One region of the Nonomuraea terrae genome, then DNA from elsewhere that is predicted to be linked to it. Evidence: predicted binding sites of a transcription regulator. Region 1 holds the regulator's gene; the other holds the start of a gene.

The links. Region 1 encodes LexA, which represses DNA repair genes until DNA is damaged. Its sites were predicted from a motif close to TCGAACANNTGTTCGA; they were not measured.
Region 2: the regulator LexA is predicted to act here: its motif matches at 7,704-7,719, upstream of ruvC (crossover junction endodeoxyribonuclease RuvC).

The regions. Positions count from the first base shown of each region.
Region 1 is NZ_JBITLL010000005.1:1,039,761-1,049,013, forward strand. It holds gene ACIBP6_RS28560 (vitamin B12-dependent ribonucleotide reductase) at 1-668, opposite strand, end outside; gene nrdR (transcriptional regulator NrdR) at 665-1,120, opposite strand; gene ACIBP6_RS28570 (LysM peptidoglycan-binding domain-containing protein) at 2,134-2,409, opposite strand; gene lexA (transcriptional repressor LexA) at 3,220-3,927, shown strand; gene ACIBP6_RS28580 (nucleotidyltransferase domain-containing protein) at 5,576-6,418, opposite strand; gene ACIBP6_RS28585 (MalY/PatB family protein) at 6,484-7,593, shown strand; gene ACIBP6_RS28590 (S41 family peptidase) at 7,595-9,253, opposite strand, start outside.
Region 2 is NZ_JBITLL010000005.1:93,904-103,156, reverse strand. It holds gene ACIBP6_RS24170 (alkaline phosphatase D family protein) at 1-393, shown strand, start outside; gene ACIBP6_RS24165 (MarR family winged helix-turn-helix transcriptional regulator) at 485-907, shown strand; gene ACIBP6_RS24160 (MFS transporter) at 965-2,131, shown strand; gene ACIBP6_RS24155 (endonuclease/exonuclease/phosphatase family protein) at 2,147-3,022, shown strand; gene pdxT (pyridoxal 5'-phosphate synthase glutaminase subunit PdxT) at 3,140-3,718, shown strand; gene ACIBP6_RS24145 (YebC/PmpR family DNA-binding transcriptional regulator) at 3,722-4,471, shown strand; gene ACIBP6_RS24140 (hypothetical protein) at 4,607-6,472, shown strand; gene ACIBP6_RS24135 (enhanced intracellular survival protein Eis) at 6,485-7,627, shown strand; gene ruvC (crossover junction endodeoxyribonuclease RuvC) at 7,739-8,269, shown strand; gene ruvA (Holliday junction branch migration protein RuvA) at 8,385-9,005, shown strand.

The sequences.
Region 1 (9,253 bases):
ATGGTGCCGGCGCTCGCGTCGGCGCCGCGCATGAACGACACCGGGCCGCTGGCCGTGCCGCCGCTCGACAACAACTCCTTCGACGAACGGATGCGGGACAGGTTGACACCCGACCCGGAACCGCCCTTGAAGATCACGCCCTCTTCCTTGTACCACTCCAGGATCGACTCCATCTGGTCGTCCACGGAGAGGATGAAGCAGGCGCTCACCTGCTGCGGCGACTTGGTGCCGACGTTGAACCAGACCGGCGAGTTGAACGCGAACACCTGGTGCGCCAGCGCGTGCTTCAGCTCGTGGTCGAAGATCTCGGCGTCCTCGTCGCTGGCGAAGTAGCCGTGCTCGAGGCCCGTCGTGGTGTAGACGCCGACGACCCGGTCGATCAGCTGCTTCAGGCTCCACTCACGCTGCGGGGTGCCCACCGCCCCCCGGAAGTATTTCGTCGTCACGATGTTGGCGGCGTTGACCGACCAGAACTCGGGGAACTCGACACCCCGCTGCTCGAAGTTGATCGACCCGTCGCGCCAGTTGGTCATGACGACGTCGCGGCGCTCCCACTTGATCTCGTCATACGGGTGCACACCGGGCTTGGTGAAGATCCGCTTCATCTTCAGCCCCTTGCGCGGACGCTTGCCCCCGCGCGCGACCGAACCGCTGGCCGTCTCCGTCATGACTCCCCCTTCTCCGCCTTCAACTGTGAGATCTCGGCCTCGAAGTCCGCCAGGCTCTCGAAACCGCGATAAACCGATGCGAACCGCAGGTAGGCGACCTCGTCGAGATCGCGCAACGGGCCGAGGATGGCCAGACCCACCTCGTTGGAGGGGATCTCGGCCGCGCCCTTCGCCCTGATCGCCTCCTCCACCCGCTGCCCGAGCTGCGCCAGCGAGTCCTCACTGACCGGCCTGCCCTGGCACGCCCGTCGCACGCCCGCGACCACCTTGTCCCGTGAGAACGGCTCCGTCACCCCGCTGCGCTTGCTCACCATGAGCAGAACGGTCTCCTGCGTGGTGAACCTGCGCCCGCATTCGGGGCAGGTGCGGCGGCGCCTGATGGCGGCCCCGTCGTCGGTGGAGCGACTGTCGATGACCCTGGTGTCAGGGTGGCGACAGAACGGACAGTGCACGCGTTCGCCTCCAAGACGTCCGGCCACCACACGCGCCAAATCCGTCATTACGGGGACGCTCGCGCACACTCCACAGCCGGCCATGGAGCGGTCACAGAAACACAAGGTGTGGTGAACTACATCGGTGTAACTACTAGATGTTGTGGTCCAACCGTAGAAGCGTGCGACCATGAACGCAAGTTGAGCAACCCCATCGGCACGAAGTCGCTGATCAGCCCACCGACACCACCAGCCCCCGGCGTGTCGTCCCTGGGCGGGTGCTCCCGCCGCAGGTGAGGGCGTCACAGCAGTTGTTCGGGACCTCGATGGTGAACAAACCTCACAATCCTAACGGCCGACACACCCACCGCCCTCAGCCCGCCCGGGGCGAGCAGCCGTGCCCCAGGGAAGCGGCGAGGAATGGAGGGCGATCAAGGAGGGTGGCCACGTCCCCCAGGCCGTCCCGTCGGCGGGTGACCGAGCGAGGCCTGCGCCCGGCGTACGAGGGGCAGCTGCCCAGCCGGCGCCGTCCGGCACTCCCACGACGCAGAACCTCCGCCCCACGAAACCACCCCGCACGGTGCGAAGCCCGCTCGCCACGCGTGCCCGCCCGGCGCCGTCCGGATCTCGGACCGTGGCCGGAACCGCCCCACGGACGAACCCTCCCCGCATGGTGAGAAGCCCTGTCGGGACGGGAGCAACTGCCCGCCCGGCACTGTCTGGGCCTCCCACACCGCGGACAGAATCGAGCCCACAGAGGAACCGGCCAAGAACCCAGCCCCACGGACGAAATCGGCCCCGCAGAAGCGACCTCCCGCAGGGTCCGGTTGGAAGCAGCCCCGCCTGTCCCGCTCCAGCCTGGGCTGGTGGCGTCCGGGCGGACCCCTGCCGAGCGGCTTCCGCGCCGTCCTGCTTCCCCGTGCCGTCGCTCGTCGCCTGAGCGGAACACCCTTAGGTGAGGTCGTCCCCGTCTGTGAGGTCTCGCCCCTACAGCAAGGTCATCCGTAAGGCGGGATGGGAGGTCGGCATGGGGGTCAACGTAGTGCGGCGGTGTTCGCCGGGACGTAGAGTCGCGTGCCGGAACGGATGAGGGAGTCGGGCAGGCCGTTCAGACGCTTGATCTCCTCCACCATGGCCCCCGTGTCGTCCCGCTCGGTGAGCGCGTCGGCGATCGCCCACAGCGTGTCCCCCTTCTCGACCTCCACCCAGGGCACTCCGGCGTGACCCGTCACCACGACCCGCACATCGGCATGACTCGCGGCACGCGTGCCGAGCCAGAACCCGCCCAAGGACAGCAGCGCCATGGCCATCACCAGCACGATCCGCCCGCGCCGGGTCAGGCGTACCGGAGGAACCGACCGTCCCCGCCCCTTATTCCCTCCGGGCCCCTGCCCGCCGAACCGCAGCCCTCTGCGCCGCCGCCGTCCTCCCGAACGGCGCTCCCCAGGTCTCTGCCCCCCGAACCGTCGCCCCTCCGACCGCGGCTTCCCGCGCCGCCACCGCTCCCCCGAGGCCGGCCCTCCGGACCGTCCCCCCTCGTGCTCCCGCCCTCCGGGCCCCCGCTCCCCTGAGCGCCCCGGCCGCCCCTCTCCGGCCCGCCGCTCCCCGACCGGCCGCTCTCGCGGGCCGTCTCGCGGGCCGGAGCGCCGGCTCGCCACCGTCATGTCGTCGTCACCACCCGTACGCGGCGGCGGGACAAGGCGCAAATGAGCCCTTCCCTCACCACTCGAACGGGACCCCGACCTCTTCCCTGAATTCCGGCGGAGCGTGGCCCGCCCGCGCGTATTGTCTCCCCGTCGATCAGTGCTCCGGGTGGCATCGGCGAGCAAGGTGAGCTGATTGGTGTCTTCGCTGGTCGTATCGGTATTTGAGGGTGTTCGCATGGATGACCTCCTGCCGTGCGACCCGAGGAAAAGGCCAAATAAAGATCAGCAAATCGAACACGGTGTCGATCGAACTCCCGTACGATGTTGTACACCACACCGGCGATGATTTCGAGGAAGACTCGAACAATTGTTTGAGAATGATCTTCAACAGCGATAACGTCGCTGTGTGCGACATCGAGACCACGGACCGGGAGGTCCGCCGGTGAGGCGGGCCGCCAGGCGAGGAGGAGCAGCATGACCGAGCGGGATGACACAAGCGGGGTCAGCGACCTCGCGGTGCGCCGACGAGACTCCCTGGGGCTCACCCCCAGGCAGCGCAAGATCCTGGAAGTGATCCGCGACTCGGTGCAACAACGCGGATATCCGCCGTCCATGCGCGAGATCGGCGAGGCGGTGCAGCTGACCAGCACGTCCAGCGTGTCACACCAGCTCACGGCGCTGCAGCGCAAGGGCTATCTGCGCCGCGACCCCCACCGGCCGCGCGCGCTGGAGGTCCGCCTCCCCGGCGAGCCCGTGATGTGGGTCGACCCCGACGCCGGCTCCGAGGAGCCCACGGTCAGCCGCCCGACGGCCGCCTACGTCCCGCTCGTGGGCCGCATCGCCGCCGGTGGGCCGATCCTCGCCGAGGAGAGCGTCGAAGACGTCTTCGCGCTGCCCAAGCAGCTCGTCGGCGAGGGCACGCTGTTCCTCCTGCAGGTCACCGGTGACTCGATGATCGAGGCCGCCATCGCCGACGGCGACTGGGTGGTCGTCCGCCAGCAGCCGGTGGCCGAAAGCGGTGACATCGTCGCCGCCATGATCGACGGCGAGGCCACGGTCAAGACCTTCAAGCGCAAGGACGGGCACGTCTGGCTCGTCCCCCACAACGCCAACTACGAGCCGATCCCGGGCGACGAGGCCAGCGTCCTGGGCAAGGTCGTGGCGGTGCTGCGCCGCCTCTAGTCGCGACGAAGGCCCGGGCGCCCACCAGAGGGCCCCGGGCGCCCGTCCCACCACGGCACGCGACGCCTCTCACCCCACGGCTCGGCCACCCGCCGCACCGCCACCCCAGGCATCTCCGGTTCGGCCCTCCTGCCGACTCGCTCTCACGTCTCGATGCGCACCCCGACTCGCCCGCTGGAACGCGAACCCCAGACCGCCTGCCCTGAGCCGGCCAAGGAGCCGGTCCGGAGATCGAATGCCGGTCCCGATTCGCACTCTCCCGATCGTCGGACGCCGCACCCGAAGCCAGCCCGCTGCCTCGTCAAGCTCGGTCCCGCTTCGCGCACTCTCCCGATCGTCGGACACCCCACCCGAGTCACCCGCCGCCTCGTCAAGCCGGTCCCGCTTCGCGCTCACTCGGCCGTCACGCACGTCTCCGTCCGCACACGATCGGCCTGACCCTGATCCACGTCGACCAGGTCAGCCACCCCGAACGACGACCGACGAGGAAGCCAAGACCTCAAAGTCGGACGCCGCACCCGAGTCACCCCTTGCCTCGTCAAGCCGGTCCCGATTCGCACTCTCCCGATCGTCGGACGCCGCACCCGAAGCCACCCGCCACCTCGTCAAGCCCGGTCCCGCTTCGCACTCACTCGGCCGTCACGCACGTCTCCGTCCGCACACGATCGGCCCGACCCTGATCCACGTCGACCAGGTCAGCCACCCCGAACGACGACCGACGAGGAAGCCAAGACCTCAAAGTCGGACGCCGCACCCGAGTCACCCCCTGCCTCGTCAAGCCGGTCCCGATTCGCACTCTCCCGATCGTCGGACGCCGCACCCGAACCCAGCCCGCCACCTCGTCAAGCCCGGTCCCGCTTCGCACTCACTCGGCCGTCACGCACGTCCCCGTCCGCACACGATCGGCCCGACCCTGATCCACGTCGACCAGGTCAGCCACCCCGAACGACGACCGACGAGGACGCCAAGACCTCAAAGCTCGTGAAGCACGCCCTCACCCACGACCGGGTGATCCGGTACCCGCGAAGGACCGAGATCCCTAGGACCTGGACGTCACCCCCGACCACGTCAGCGAACTGCGCCGGCAGCCCGCCGGGCGGGCATTTCATACCGGCCTCGTTCTGGGCACCACATCCGTTACGCCGGAAGAATCACGACGCGGATCTGGGACGAGTACGCGGAAACCACTACGTCGATCGCGATTCACCGCATTGCCCTGTGGGCGTTGCTGACCGCCACCATGGTGGCCGAGCTCCTCATATTCCGATTCGGCCCGCGGCGTCCAAGGTGGCCGCGGCTGGGATCGGCGCCGCTCGCCGCGACGACCTACGTGCCCGCGCGGCCGGCCCTCCTCTCCTCGGCGGGGGCTGATCGCCTACCCCTCGGCAGCCGAGTGCACCGGTCACGCGGTCCTGCTGCTCGCAGTGATCGCCTGGGCCTCCGACAGATCCGCCACAGTGCTGATCTGCGCCGCGGTCGCGCTCACCTCGATGGTGATCGGCCTGCGCTTGTGGCATGGCCACCGAGCCGACCGCGCCGCGGAACATGCCACCGCTGCCCCGGACCGGCCGTACGCCTGGCGGAGTCGTACGCCTCCACCCGTCTGGCAGCGCATGCAGGGGGCCGATCGACGTCACGCGGTGCGTCGTCAGCGGGTCGTGTAGAGCGTGTGGGCGGCGGTGATCGCGTGGGTGGCGAAGGCGAGGACGTCCTGGCGGCGCTCGAAGGGGGAGGCGTACAGGGATCGGCGTGGGGTGCCGAAGTGGTCGGCGAGGCCCGACAGATGGCTCGACGCGGTCGGAAGGGCAGTGTCCTCTTCGCGCAGACGCAGCGCTTCGTTGAGCACGCGGTGCCAGCGCGACGGGAACGCCCGCAGGGCGTGCAGGGCCGCGCCCGTCTTGGAGGTGAGCTCGCCGGTCGCCAGCGTATAGTGCAGCCGGGAGACGCCCGTGACCAGCCACACGGTGGCGTACCCGCCGAAACAGGCCAGCCCCCACGGCGAGACGACGCGGGAGGCGCGGGCGACGAGGCGGCGCCAGTAGTGGTCGAGGTTCGCGTCCGTCCAGGCGGCCAGGGCCTCGGGATCGTTCCAGATGTCGAGATCCTTGGGCTTGGGGCCGCGGCAGGTGACCCCGTGACGGGCCAGGGTGTGCCAGGTGACCGGGTTGAGGTCGCCGCGCCGGTTGAGCCGCCCGGCGTGCGCCTGCGGACGCTGCCCGAGCGAGGCGGGATCGCGGCGGAGGTCGTCCCAGGTGAGATAGACGCCGTCGAACGGGTGGACACCGAGCTTGGCGTGGATGCGTTCGATCACCTCGACCGGCGGCGGCTCGGTCGTCACGGCCACGAAGTCGACGTCGCTCGTCGTCGGCCGGTAGTCGCCCAGGGCGGCGGAACCCTCCAGGTAGAGCGCCTCCACCAGCCCGGGAGCCTCCGCGTCGGCCAGGGAGAGGTACGTGTCGACGATCGCGTCGACCTTCGGGTGGGGCGTCATGGCCGCACAGCCTGCCACAGTCGCTGCCGCCGCCTCATCACAATCGCCGATTCTAGAATGGTCGGGTGAACCACGCATATCCCCCCGTAGACCTCAAGTCCACGCACGACGGCCTCAAGTGGGCGGCGGTCGAGCCGGGCGTCATCCCCGCCTGGGTGGCCGACATGGACCTGCCGACCGCGCCCGACGTCGTCGAGGCTCTGCGGCGGCGGGCCGGCGGAGACCTCGGCTACCCGACGTGGCTGGACAAGCCCGGCGCCGGTCCGCTGGCCGAGGCGTTCGCCGAGCGCATGACCGCGCGGTACGGCTGGGCGGCCGGCCCCGAGCACGTGCGGTCGTTCACCGACATCAACCAGGCCCTCCAGGTGCTCCTCCACCTCTGGACGGCCCCGGGCGACAGCGTCGCCCTGCACACCCCGGCCTACCACCCCTTCCTCGGCACGCTCGACCTCATGAAGCGCCCCCTGCGCCCCATCCAGATGGTCCCGGACGGCGGCACATGGCGCTTCGAGGTGCCCGACCTGTCCGGCTGCCGGGTGCTCCTGCTGGTGAACCCGCACAACCCGACCGGCCGCGCCTTCACCCGCGCCGAGCTGGAGGAGCTGGCCGAGCACGCCGAACGCCACGACCTGCTGGTGATCTCCGACGAGATCCACGCCGACCTGGTCTACGAGCCGCACCGGCACATCCCGTTCGCCACGATCCTCCCCGAGCGCACGGTCACGCTCACGTCGGCGACGAAGGCGTTCAACCTGGGCGGCATCCGCTGCTCGGTCGCCCACCTCGGTCACCCGGGCGTCCGCGCGGCGCTGGAGGCGGAACCCCCCTTCCTGTACGGCTCCGCGAACGTCTTCGGCGTCGAGGCCACGGTGGCGGCCTGGCGCCACGGGGACGCCTGGCTGGCCGACACCGTGGCGCTGCTCAACCGCAACCGGCACATGATCGCCGCCCGCCTGCCGGCCGGAGTCGGGTACCGGATCCCGGAGGCGACGTACCTGGCCTGGCTGGAGGTGGGGCGGCCGGGGCTGGCGGAGGTGCTGGAGCGCGAGGCCCGCGTCCGGCTCAACGACGGCGCGGCGTTCGGCCCCGGCGGCGAGCACTGCGTCCGGCTGAACTTCGCCACCACCGAGGCCATCCTCGCCGAGATCCTCGACCGCCTGGCCCGCGCCTGGTGACTCACGCCAGGGGCGGCAGCTCCGGCGGCGTGGCGGGCGGGTGCTCCTCCAGGGCGGCGAGCGCGAGCTCGATCGCCCTGTCGAGTTGCGGGTCCCGCCCGGCGACGCGCTCCTGGGGCGTGATCACGACCTCGATGTCGGGGTCGACGCCGTGGTTCTCCACGGCCCAGCCCTGTCCCGCCAGCCAGAACGAGTACCGCGGCTGGGTCACGCGGGTGCCGTCCACGAGCGAGTAGCGCGAGTCGATCCCGATCACGCCGCCCCACGTGCGGGTGCCGACCAGCGAACCGATCTCGCGGTTCTTGATGCCCGCGCTCACGATGTCGCCGTCGGAACCGGCGAACTCGTCGGTGACCGCGACCACCGGCCCGCGGGGCGAGTCGGTCGGGTAGCGCTTCGGCTTCTTGCCGCGGGCCAGGTCCCAGCCGACGACCTTGCGCGACAGCTTCTCCAGCACCAGCTCGGACAGGTGCCCGCCGCCGTTCTCGCGCACGTCCATGATCAGCCCGTCGAAGGCCATCTCGGTACGCAGGTCGCGGTGGAACTGCGCCCACCCGGAGGCCACCATGTCCGGCATGTGCAGGTAGCCGAGCCGGCCGCCCGAAGCCTCTCGGACGTAGGCGCGGCGGCTGTCCACCCAATCGTGGTAGCGCAGCGGCGTCTCGTCGGCGATCGGGCTGACCACGACCCGGCGCACGTCTCCGCCGGAGGCGGGCCGCACGGTCAGCTCGACGGGCCGGTCGGCGGTGCCGGCCAGCAGGGCGAGCGGGCCGCGTACCGGATCGACCGGGCGGCCGCCCACGGCGAGGATGGCGTCGCCGGGACGGATCGCGACGCCGGGCGCGAGCAGCGGCGAGCGGGCGGCGTGGTCGGACGTCTCGCCGGGCAGGACGCGCGTGACCCGCCACACCCCGTCCTCGTCCCTGGCCAGGTCGGCGCCGAGCAGGCCCTGGCGCCGCCGGGGGTCGACGCCGGCGCCGTTGCCGATGGCGTAGGCGTGTGAGGTGCCGAGCTCGCCCTGCGTCTCCCAGAGCAGGTCGATCAGCTCGGAGTGGGAGCCGATGCGCTCGACCAGTGGTTCGTAGCGGTCCAGCACGCCCTGCCAGTCGACGCCGTTCATGTCCTCGCGCCAGAAGTGGTCGCGCATGAGCCGGCCCGCCTCGCGGAAGCCCTGCCGCCACTCGGCCACGGGGTCGATCTGGACGGAGATCCGGTCGAGGTCGACGGTGACCACCTCGTCGCCCTCGGTCGCGGCGCGGGTCTGCAGGCCGTTCTTGCCGTTGAGGACGAGCCGGGTGCCGTCGCCGCTGACCTCGAACGCCCGCACCTCCTTGCCCAGCTCGGCCTTGGCGCGCTTCTTGAGGTCGTACCGTTCGAGCACGATCTCGGCGTTCTGCTCGGTGCCGTCGCCGAGCTGCCCGGTGAGCGGGTGCTTCAGCCACAGCAGCGCGTCCTTGGCGGTACGCAGGTTGGCGTAGCGCCCTGCGGGCACCGGCACCGGCACCACGCGCGAGGCCAGCCCCTCGGTGTCGACCTCGGTGCGCGGCGGAGCGTCGTCGTCCTTCGGGGCGTCCTTGGCGGGCTTGTCGTCCTCGCCGTTGAACCCGCGCCCCCGCAGGGAGGGGTCGAACGGCGAGGGCGTCGTGGCCTGCAGCGGCAC
Region 2 (9,253 bases), 950 kb from region 1:
GCCAGCGACCTCAAGCTCGACTACGACGACCCGACGGGGCCCACGGTCGGCTCGGAGCTGGTCGCCACGTCGATCTCGACCGGCGGCGACGGGGCCGACTCCGACCCGGCGCAGCACCCGTTCCTGGGGATCAACCCGCACCTGAAGTTCTACAACAACCAGCGCGGCTACGTGCTGACCACGATCGAGCGCGACCGGATGACGGCCGACTTCAAGGTCGTGCCGCGGGTCCAGGCGCCCGGCGCCGAGGCGTACACGCGGGCCACCTTCGTCATCGAGGACCGCGTGCCCGGGGTGCAGCAGGCGTACGTGCGCCCGCTCGACCCCGCGCTGCGCATCAGGCAGGAGATGACGGTGGAGGAGACTGTCCGCCTGGAGACCGAACGCCCGTAATGTGGGCACTCGCCCGGCTCCGGAACCCGGGGCCGGGCTTTTTCATGTCATGTCACGGAATATTAGACAAGCTAAGTTAGTTGGGCTAAGTATGAGGGACGATCCCACCCACCTGGCCGAGCAGGTCGCCGTGGTGCTGCGTCACCTGGTCTTCCTGCTCAGGCGCTACTCCGCCGGACAGCCCCTGACCAGCCAGCAGTACGGCGTGCTCGGCTCGCTCGAACACGGCCCCCGGCGCATGACGGCGCTCGCCGAAGATCACGCCGTGCAGCTCCCCACCATGACGGTCCAGATCAACCGGCTGGAGGACGCGGGCCTCGTGGCGCGCGGCACGGACCCGGCCGACGCCCGCGTCAGGACGGTCGAGCTCACCGCCGAGGGCCGCGAACGGCTGCAGAACGTGCGCAGGTCGCGGATCGCCAACCTCACCCGTGAACTGGCCGCGCTCACCGAGGACGAGCGCGCCACCCTCGCGGCCGCCCTGCCTGTCCTGGCGAAACTCGGCCGCTCGTAGCCACGCGTACGCAAGAGGAGCACCATGCAAACCGGCGGCGGAATCCTTCGCCAGCCCATGTCCGTCTGGGCGACCGCGTTCGCGGCGGTCGTCGCCTTCATGGGCATCGGCCTCGTCGATCCCATCCTGCCCTCCATCGCGCAGGGCCTCCAGGCCACGCCGAGCCAGGTCTCGCTGCTGTTCACCAGCTACTTCCTGGTGACGGCCGTGGCCATGCTGGTCACCGGCTGGGTCTCCAGCCGCATCGGCGGCAAGCGCACGCTGCTGGCCGGCCTGGCGCTGGTGGTGGTCTTCGCCGCGCTGGCCGGGACCTCCACCAGCGTCGCGGAGCTGGTCGGCTTCCGCGCGGGCTGGGGCCTCGGCAACGCCCTGTTCGTGGCCACCGCACTCGCCGTCATCGTCGGCGCCGCCAGCGGCGGCGCGGAGTCGGCCGTCATCCTGTACGAGGCCGCGCTCGGCCTGGGCCTGTCCACCGGCCCCCTCGTCGGCGCCCTGCTCGGCGACTGGAGCTGGCGGGCCCCGTTCTTCGGCACCGCCACGCTCATGGCCGCCGGCTTCGTGCTGATCGCCGCGCTGCTCGAGCCGAGTGCCAGGCCGGCGGTGAAGACCAGGCTCAGCGCGCCGCTCAGGGCGCTGACCCATGGCGGGCTGGCCACGACCGCCTGCACCGCGCTGTTCTACAACTTCGCGTTCTTCACGCTGCTCGCCTTCACGCCGTTCATCCTGCACATGTCCCCGTACGGCATCGGTGCCGTCTTCTTCGGCTGGGGCGTCTGCGTGGCGCTGGCGTCGGTGTTCGCCGCGCCGCCGCTGCAGCGCAGGATCGGCTCGGTGAACGTGCTGCACCTGGCGCTGGCGCTGCTGGCCGTCTTCCAGATCGGCATCGCGCTGTCCGGCCACGCGGGCGTCATCGTCTTCACCATCCTGGCGGGCATCCCCATCGGCCTGAACAACACCGTCTTCACCGAGTCGGCCATGGAGGTCTCCGACGCCCCGAGGCCCGTGGCCTCGGCCGGCTACAACTTCGTGCGCTGGACGGGCGGCGCGCTGGCGCCGTTCATCGCCACCAGGCTGGGCGAGGAGATCGACCCGGGGCTGCCGTACTGGGTCGGCGCCGCCTGCTGCGCGGTCGGCATGGCCGTCCTCGTCCTGCGCCGCCACCACCTGCGGGCCCTGGCCCGCGTGGACGCCGTCCTCGACGTACGGACGGCCCCCGCGCCGTGACCTCTTCATGGTTGTATGTCGCCCATGGTGTGGGGGCTGGTCCTGACGCTCGCGGCAAGCGCTCTCACGGCTCCCGCCCGGGCTGAGCCGCCGGTGACGCTGTCGGCGATGACGTGGAACGTCTGCACCGGCACCAACTCCCTGTGCCCCCTCTACCGCGCGAGCGCGGTCGAGCTGGCGGAGAACATCGGCCGGCACGCCCTCGGCGCGCCGATCGAGCCCGGCGTGATCTTCCTCCAGGAGTTCTGCACGGGCGCGACCGGCACCCTGGAACTGTGGCTGGAACGGCGCACCGGCCGGAGCTGGACGATCGGCTCGTGGGGCCTGACCTCACACGACGGCACACCGTACGCCTGCCATCCCGACCGGCTCGGCCGCCCGCGAGGCGCGCAGAGCATCGCGGTCGCGGTGGCCGGCGAGCGGGCCGCATTCGAGACCCACCCGCTGCCCGCCCCGCCCTGGTACGTCGCGCGGGCCGCGATCTGCGCCACCCTCTCCTCCGTGAAGGTCCGGGCCTGCGGCACCCACCTGTCCGTCGGGTCCTCCTACGACGACCGGCAGGCCGGCGCCCCCTACCGCACCCGGCAGATCCGGCGCCTGCTCCAGGTGGCCAGCCGGCCCGGACACCGGACCATCGTCGGCGGCGACCTCAACGTCGCCCCGCCCGGCAGCGGGTACGGCGGCGCCGCCGGCCGCCGCGCCGTCGCCCCGGCCTACCGGACGTACCAGGAGTGCGACCAGCGCGGGACGCGGCGCACCGGCAGGGAGACCCGCGGGGGCAAGAAACTCGACTACCTGTTCGCCCCGAAGGGGTCCGTGCGCCGGTGTCACGTCGCTCAGGAGGTGACCGTCTCCGACCACAAGCCGGTCTTCATGAAGGTGGTCCTGTGAGCGCGGACCGCGTCCGCTGTCCTGCCGGAGGTCGCTGAACGCGGCCTCCTGGAGGAAGATGGCGGGGCATTCTGGTGTTGAATTGGGGAAACCCGTACCCGGACGGAAGGATCGGCTGTGCCCACGATCGGTGTACTCGCTCTCCAGGGCGATGTGCGCGAGCACGCGCGCATGCTCGGAGAGGCAGGCGCCACGGCCGTCGCCGTGCGGCGGCCCGCCGAGCTGGACGCGGTCGACGGCCTCGTCATCCCCGGCGGGGAGTCGACCACGATGTGGAAGCTCGCCGAGACCTTCGACATGCTGCAGCCGCTGCGGATGCGGATCAAGGAAGGCATGCCCGCCTACGGCTCCTGCGCCGGCATGATCATGCTGGCCGACCGCATCGAGGACGGCATGACAGGTCAGCAGACCATCGGCGGCATCGACATGGTGGTCAGGCGCAACGCCTTCGGCCGCCAGGTCGACTCGTTCGAGTCCGATCTCGACTTCGCCGGCGGGCGCGTGCGCGCCATCTTCATCCGCGCCCCGTGGGTCGAATCCGTCGGCGCCGACGTCGAAGTGCTGGGCAGGTGCGAGCCTGGGGATAGGATCGTCGCGGTCCGTCAAGGGCCTTTGCTCGCGACGTCGTTCCACCCCGAGCTCACCGGGGACGTCCGCGTGCACCGTTACTTCGTAGACATGGTGAGGGAGCTCTAGGTAATGTCCGGCCACTCCAAATGGGCGACGACGAAGCACAAGAAGGCCGCGCTCGACGCCAAGCGCGGCAAGCTGTTCGCCAAGCTCATCAAGAACATCGAAGTGGCGGCCCGGACCGGTGGCCCTGACCCGGACGCCAACCCCACCCTCTTCGACGCCATCTTCAAGGCGAAGAAGAACTCCGTGCCCAACGACAACATCGAGCGGGCCCGCAAGCGCGGCGGCGGCCTCGAGGCCGGCGGCGCCGACTGGCAGACGATCATGTACGAGGGCTACGCGCCCGGCGGCGTCGCGGTGCTCATCGAGTGCCTCACCGACAACCGCAACCGCGCCGCCTCCGAGGTGCGCGTGGCGCTGACCCGCAACGGCGGCTCGCTGGCCGACCCCGGGTCCGTCTCGTACATGTTCAACCGCAAGGGTGTCGTGATCGTCCCCAAGAACGACCTCGACGAGGACACCGTGCTGATGGCCGTCCTCGACGCGGGCGCCGAGGAGGTCAACGACATCGGCGAGTCGTTCGAGGTCATCTGCGAGGCGGGCGACCTGGTGCCGGTGCGCAAGGCGCTGCAGGACGCGGGCATCGACTACGACTCGGCCGAGTCCAGCTTCGTGCCGACCATGAGCGTCCCGCTCGACGAGGAGGGCGCCAAGAAGGTGTTCCGCCTCATCGACGCGCTGGAGGACAGCGACGACGTGCAGAACGTCTTCGCCAACTTCGACGTCTCCGACGAGGTCCTGGCCGCCCTCGACTGACGGCCCGCGCCGCACACGTTCCGGGGCCCGGTCGTCCGCCGGGCCCCTTCGCGTGCCGGGGTCCTGTTCGCCCCGCGCGAGCCGACAGGTTTTCGGCGTGCGCGAGGGGGCCGGGTCGGCGTAGGGTCGGGCGACGTGACTTCCCCCAACCCCCCACACTCGGCCTCTCCCGCGCTCGGCTGGCTGCTCGCCGTGCCCGCGCTGCTGGGCACGCTCATCACGCTCGTCCTGCCCACGGGTCAGACGATCTGGCTCAGTTTCCAGCGCGGCGGCGTCCTGCGGGAGAGCACCTACGCGGGGACGGCCAACTACGCCGAGTTGCTCGGCGGCGGCGAGTTCTGGCGGGCCCTGGGGTTCACGCTGTCCCTGACCCTGATCCCCTTGCTGGTGGCCGTGGTGGTCGGCCCGCTGCTGGCGCTGGCGCTCGACCGCGCGGGCACGTGGCCGAGGCGGGCCGCTCGCATCGCGCTCTCGCTCGCGGTCGTCACGTTCTCGCCGGTCGGGGTCGCCGCCGCCTGGACGCGCGGCCTGATGCCCAACGCGTCCGGCGTCGTCACCCTGGCCGACGGGCTGCGCGAGGCCGCCACCGCCCCCGGCACGCTGCGGCTGATCGTCGCCGCGGCCACGTTCGGCGTCGTGTGCGCGCTGGCCCTCGTCGCGTACCTGCCGGTCCTGCGCGGCGGCACCCCGGGGCCCGCGCTGCTCGCCGTCGGGGCGCTGCTCGCGCTCGCCGTCGTCGCCGTGGGGCTGCAGGCGTTCTCGTTCGGCATGGTGCTCACCCGGGGAGGCCCTCAGCGCGCCACAGAGACGCTCGCGGGCCTGTCCTACGATTACGCCTTCCGGATGGCCGAGTTCGGCCCCGGTGCGGCCGTCGCGGCCCTCACGTGGGCTCTGCTCGCCGTGCTCGGCGTCGCCGCCACGATCGTCGCGGTCGCCTTCCGGCTGCGCATCACCGTGACGCCGCGCGAGGCGGCCGCCGACGCCTCCTCGTGGGCGTCGCACGACAAAGCTCCGAGCCCGTACGGCGTGTCCTCCGGGGCCGCCGCCCAGCTGCCGGCGTCCCCTTACGGCCAGGCCCACGGGCAGCCGGTGGCGGGCCCCTACGGCGTGTTCTCCGCGACGGGCCAGGACGCTCCGGCGTCCCCGTACGTGACCGGCGGGGCGGAGCTCCTGCCCCCGGGGCCCGCAGAGGCGGTGGCCGGCGCGGGCCACGCCTCCCCGGCCGTACCCGTGCGGCGGGCGGCCGGGCCGGTGGCCGTGGCCGCCGGGGTGACGGCGCTGGTCGTCGTGGCCGCCGTCGCGCTGCTGTGCGCCTGGCCCTGGATCGACGGCGTGCTCGCCTCGCCGCGAAGCCCTGCGGGCACCCTGCGCGCGCAGGTCAACACCTGGGTGCCCGCCCTCGCCGGCGCGGTCGTCCCGGTGGGCGTGGCCTACCTGGCCGCGCTCGGCATCGGCGGCCTGCGCCCGCTGGGGCGGCGCAGCGAGTGGCTGCTGCTGGTGTTCGCGCCGTGGCTGTTCGCCGGCACGGGCGTCCTCGGCGTCGCCAACTGGCAGAACACCCGCAACCTCGGCCTCGTCGACACCTTCCCCGCGCTCATCCCGCCCGTGCTGGTGAGCGTCCCGGCCCTGCTGGTGCTCACGCTGCTGTGCAAGGGGCTGGCCGAGCGCACCGACCGCGACTTCTTCGGCGGCGTGTTCCTGCCGTCGCTGCCCATGGCCGGCATCCTCACCGGCGCCGTCACGCTCGTGAACGCCCACGACCTGCTGTGGCCGCTGCTGGTCGCCCAGCAGCCCGAGCTGTTCACCGCTCCGGTCGCCCAGGTCAACCAGCTCAGCTCGTACGCCGCCCGCACGCCGGACGTCGGCGCCGGCACGCCGCTGCTCGTGGTCGCCGTCGCGCTGGCCGCCCTCGTGGCCGCCCAGCTGCTCTACCTCGACCGCCTCGCGATCACGGTCAAGGACGCGGGGCAGGGTTCGCCCTCGCCCGCCCCGGCTGCGTAGGGTTGACTGCTTGTGGAGATACGCGACCTGACCGAAGCAGACCTCGACGACGTCATCGACGCGCGCAGGCGCGCCTTCGGCCCGATACCCGCGGACAGCAGGGAGAAGTGGCGCCGCATGGTGCTGCCCGCGCTCGGCGAGGGCCGCTACCTGGGGGTGTTCGACGGCGGCCGGCTGGCCGCCGCCGCCCGGCTGCGCGGGTTCACGCAGTGGTGGCACGGCAAGCCGCAGCCCATGGCGGGGGTCGCCGGGGTCACGGTCAACCCGGAAGACCGCGGCCGCGGCGTCGGCACCCTCATCATGAAGGCCGTGATGGACCGCGCGGAGGCGCTCGGCGACGCGGTGTCCGCGCTCTACCCGGCCACCACCGCCATCTACCGCCGGATCGGCTACGAGCACGCCGGAGCGCTGCACACCGTGCGCCTGCCCGCCGAGGACCTGCGCAGGATCGCTCCGGCCGGGCCGGTCAAGCTGCGCAGGATGGGCCCCGGCGACGCCGCCGAGGTCGTGTCGGTGCTCCACCGCGTGCACGCCCTCGCCCGCTCCAGCGGCCCGGTCTGCTGGGACGAGCACATCTGGGGCGTCCGGCTCGGTGACGAGGACGACTTCCTCTACCTCGCCGACGACGGCTACGTCGTCTACCGCTGGAAGGGCGACGACATCGAGGTCGAGAACCTCGTCGCCGGCTCGGGCGAGACCCTGCGCGCCCTGTGGTCCCTGGTCGGCAGCGCGTCCTCCGTCGCCCGCCACGTCGTGGCGTCCGTGGCGCCCGACGATCCGGTGCTGTGGCTGCTGCGCGAGCGTACGAAGGAGGAGGTCGCCCAGATCCGGTGGATGTTCCGGGTGCTCGACGTGCCCGCCGCCGTCGAGCGCAGGGGTTACCCGGCCCACGCCTCCTGCGAGGCCGTCGTCACCGTGGACGACCCGGTCAGGGCCGGGGGCACGTGGCGGCTGGAGCTCGCGGGAGGCTCGGGCGCGGCCACGCCGGTCGACGGGCCCGGCCCTCGGCTGACCGTCAACGGCTTCTCCGCCCTGTACGCCGGTGTCCCGACGGCCACGCTGCGGCTCGGCGGGCTCATGACCGGTGACGACCGCTACGACGAGGCCCTCGACGCGGCCTTCGCCGCCAAGCCGTACATGCTGGACTATTTCTGAGGCGCCACTTCCGGCAGGCCCGCGCTGGACGGGCGATTCGCGGTGCGCGGGCATCCCGGCAGGGGTAGAGTCTCGTGCGAACAGGTGTTCGGCGGGCGGGAGGGCATGCCGGTGCGGGTGATGGGCGTCGATCCGGGGCTGACCCGATGCGGCCTCGGCGCGGTCGAGGGCCGGCCGGGGGCGCCGCTGTCGATGGTGGCCGTCGGGGTGGTGCGCACCGGCGCCGACGAGGAGCTCGGCGCCCGGCTCGTCGGCATCGAGGCCGGGATCGAGCGCTGGCTCGACGAGGTGCGGCCCGACGCGGTGGCCGTGGAGCGCGTCTTCAGCCAGCACAACGTCCGCACGGTGATGGGCACCGCCCAGGCGGCCGGCATCGCGGTCCTGTGCGCGGCCCGGCGCGGGCTGCCCGTGGCGCTGCACACGCCGTCGGAGGTCAAGGCCGCCATCACCGGCAGCGGCACGGCCGACAAGAAGCAGATCGGCGCCATGGTCACCCGCCTGCTGCGGCTGAGCGAGATGCCGAAGCCCGCCGACGCCGCCGACGCGCTCGCGCTGGCCATCTGCCACGTCTGGCGCGGCGGCGCCCAGCATCGCCTGGCCGAGGCAGTGGCCAGGGCCACCGGGAAGGGCGCCCGGCCGTGAGGCCCGCGCCGCGTCCGGCGCGCCGATCGCCGGAGTCGCCGGGCAGACCAGTTGAGCGGGATACTCGCATGACCATGACCGGGCCAGGAGGGGCAGTGACGGGAGGCGGGCGGCTGTGATCGCGTCGGTGGCGGGCAAGGTGACGGCGATCGCGCCCGACGGGGCCGTGATCGAGGTCGGCGGCATCGGCATCCTCGTCCACTGCACTCCGGGCACGCTCGCGACGTTGCGGATGGGGGAGGACGCCCGGCTGGCCACGTCCCTGGTCGTCCGCGAGGAGTCGCTCACCCTCTACGGCTTCGCCACCGACGACGAGCGGGTCGTGTTCGAGATGCTGCAGACGGCCAGCGGGGTCGGCCCCAAGCTGGCGCTGGCCATGCTCGCCGTCCACACGCCCAACGCGCTGCGCACCGCCGTGGCCGCCGCCGACCTCAAAGCGCTCACCCAGGTGCCGGGCATCGGCCAGAAGGGCGCACAGCGCATCGTCCTGGAGCTGAAAGACCGGCTCGGCACCCCCGAGGCGGCGCTCGACGCGGCGCTCAACGGCGCGCGGCGCACGGCGCCGTGGCGCGATCAGGTCCACTCCGGGCTCGTGGGCCTGGGCTACTCCAGCAAGGACGCCGACCAGGCGATCGCCGCCGTGGAGCCCGACGCCGACGCCGAGCTCGCCGCCGGCCGCCAGCCCCAGGTCGCCGCCCTGCTCAAGGCCGCCCTGCGATCCCTGAGCATCCGATGACCCCGCGCCCCGCTCCCCACACCACCCCGGGCACTCCCCACCTTCCGTCCGAGCGGGCCACCCTGAGTGCCCCTCACCGTCGATCCGCGTACGGCAGCTTGGGCGGCTCTGGTCTTCGGTCCGAGCACGGCATCTCGGGGGCCCTTGACCTTCCGCGCGAGCACGCCGGCCCGGGCAACCCGCATCTGCCGCCCAAGCGAGCCATTCCGCCTCGCGACAGGGTGGCGAGGCGGGGTGGCGGGGGTTGT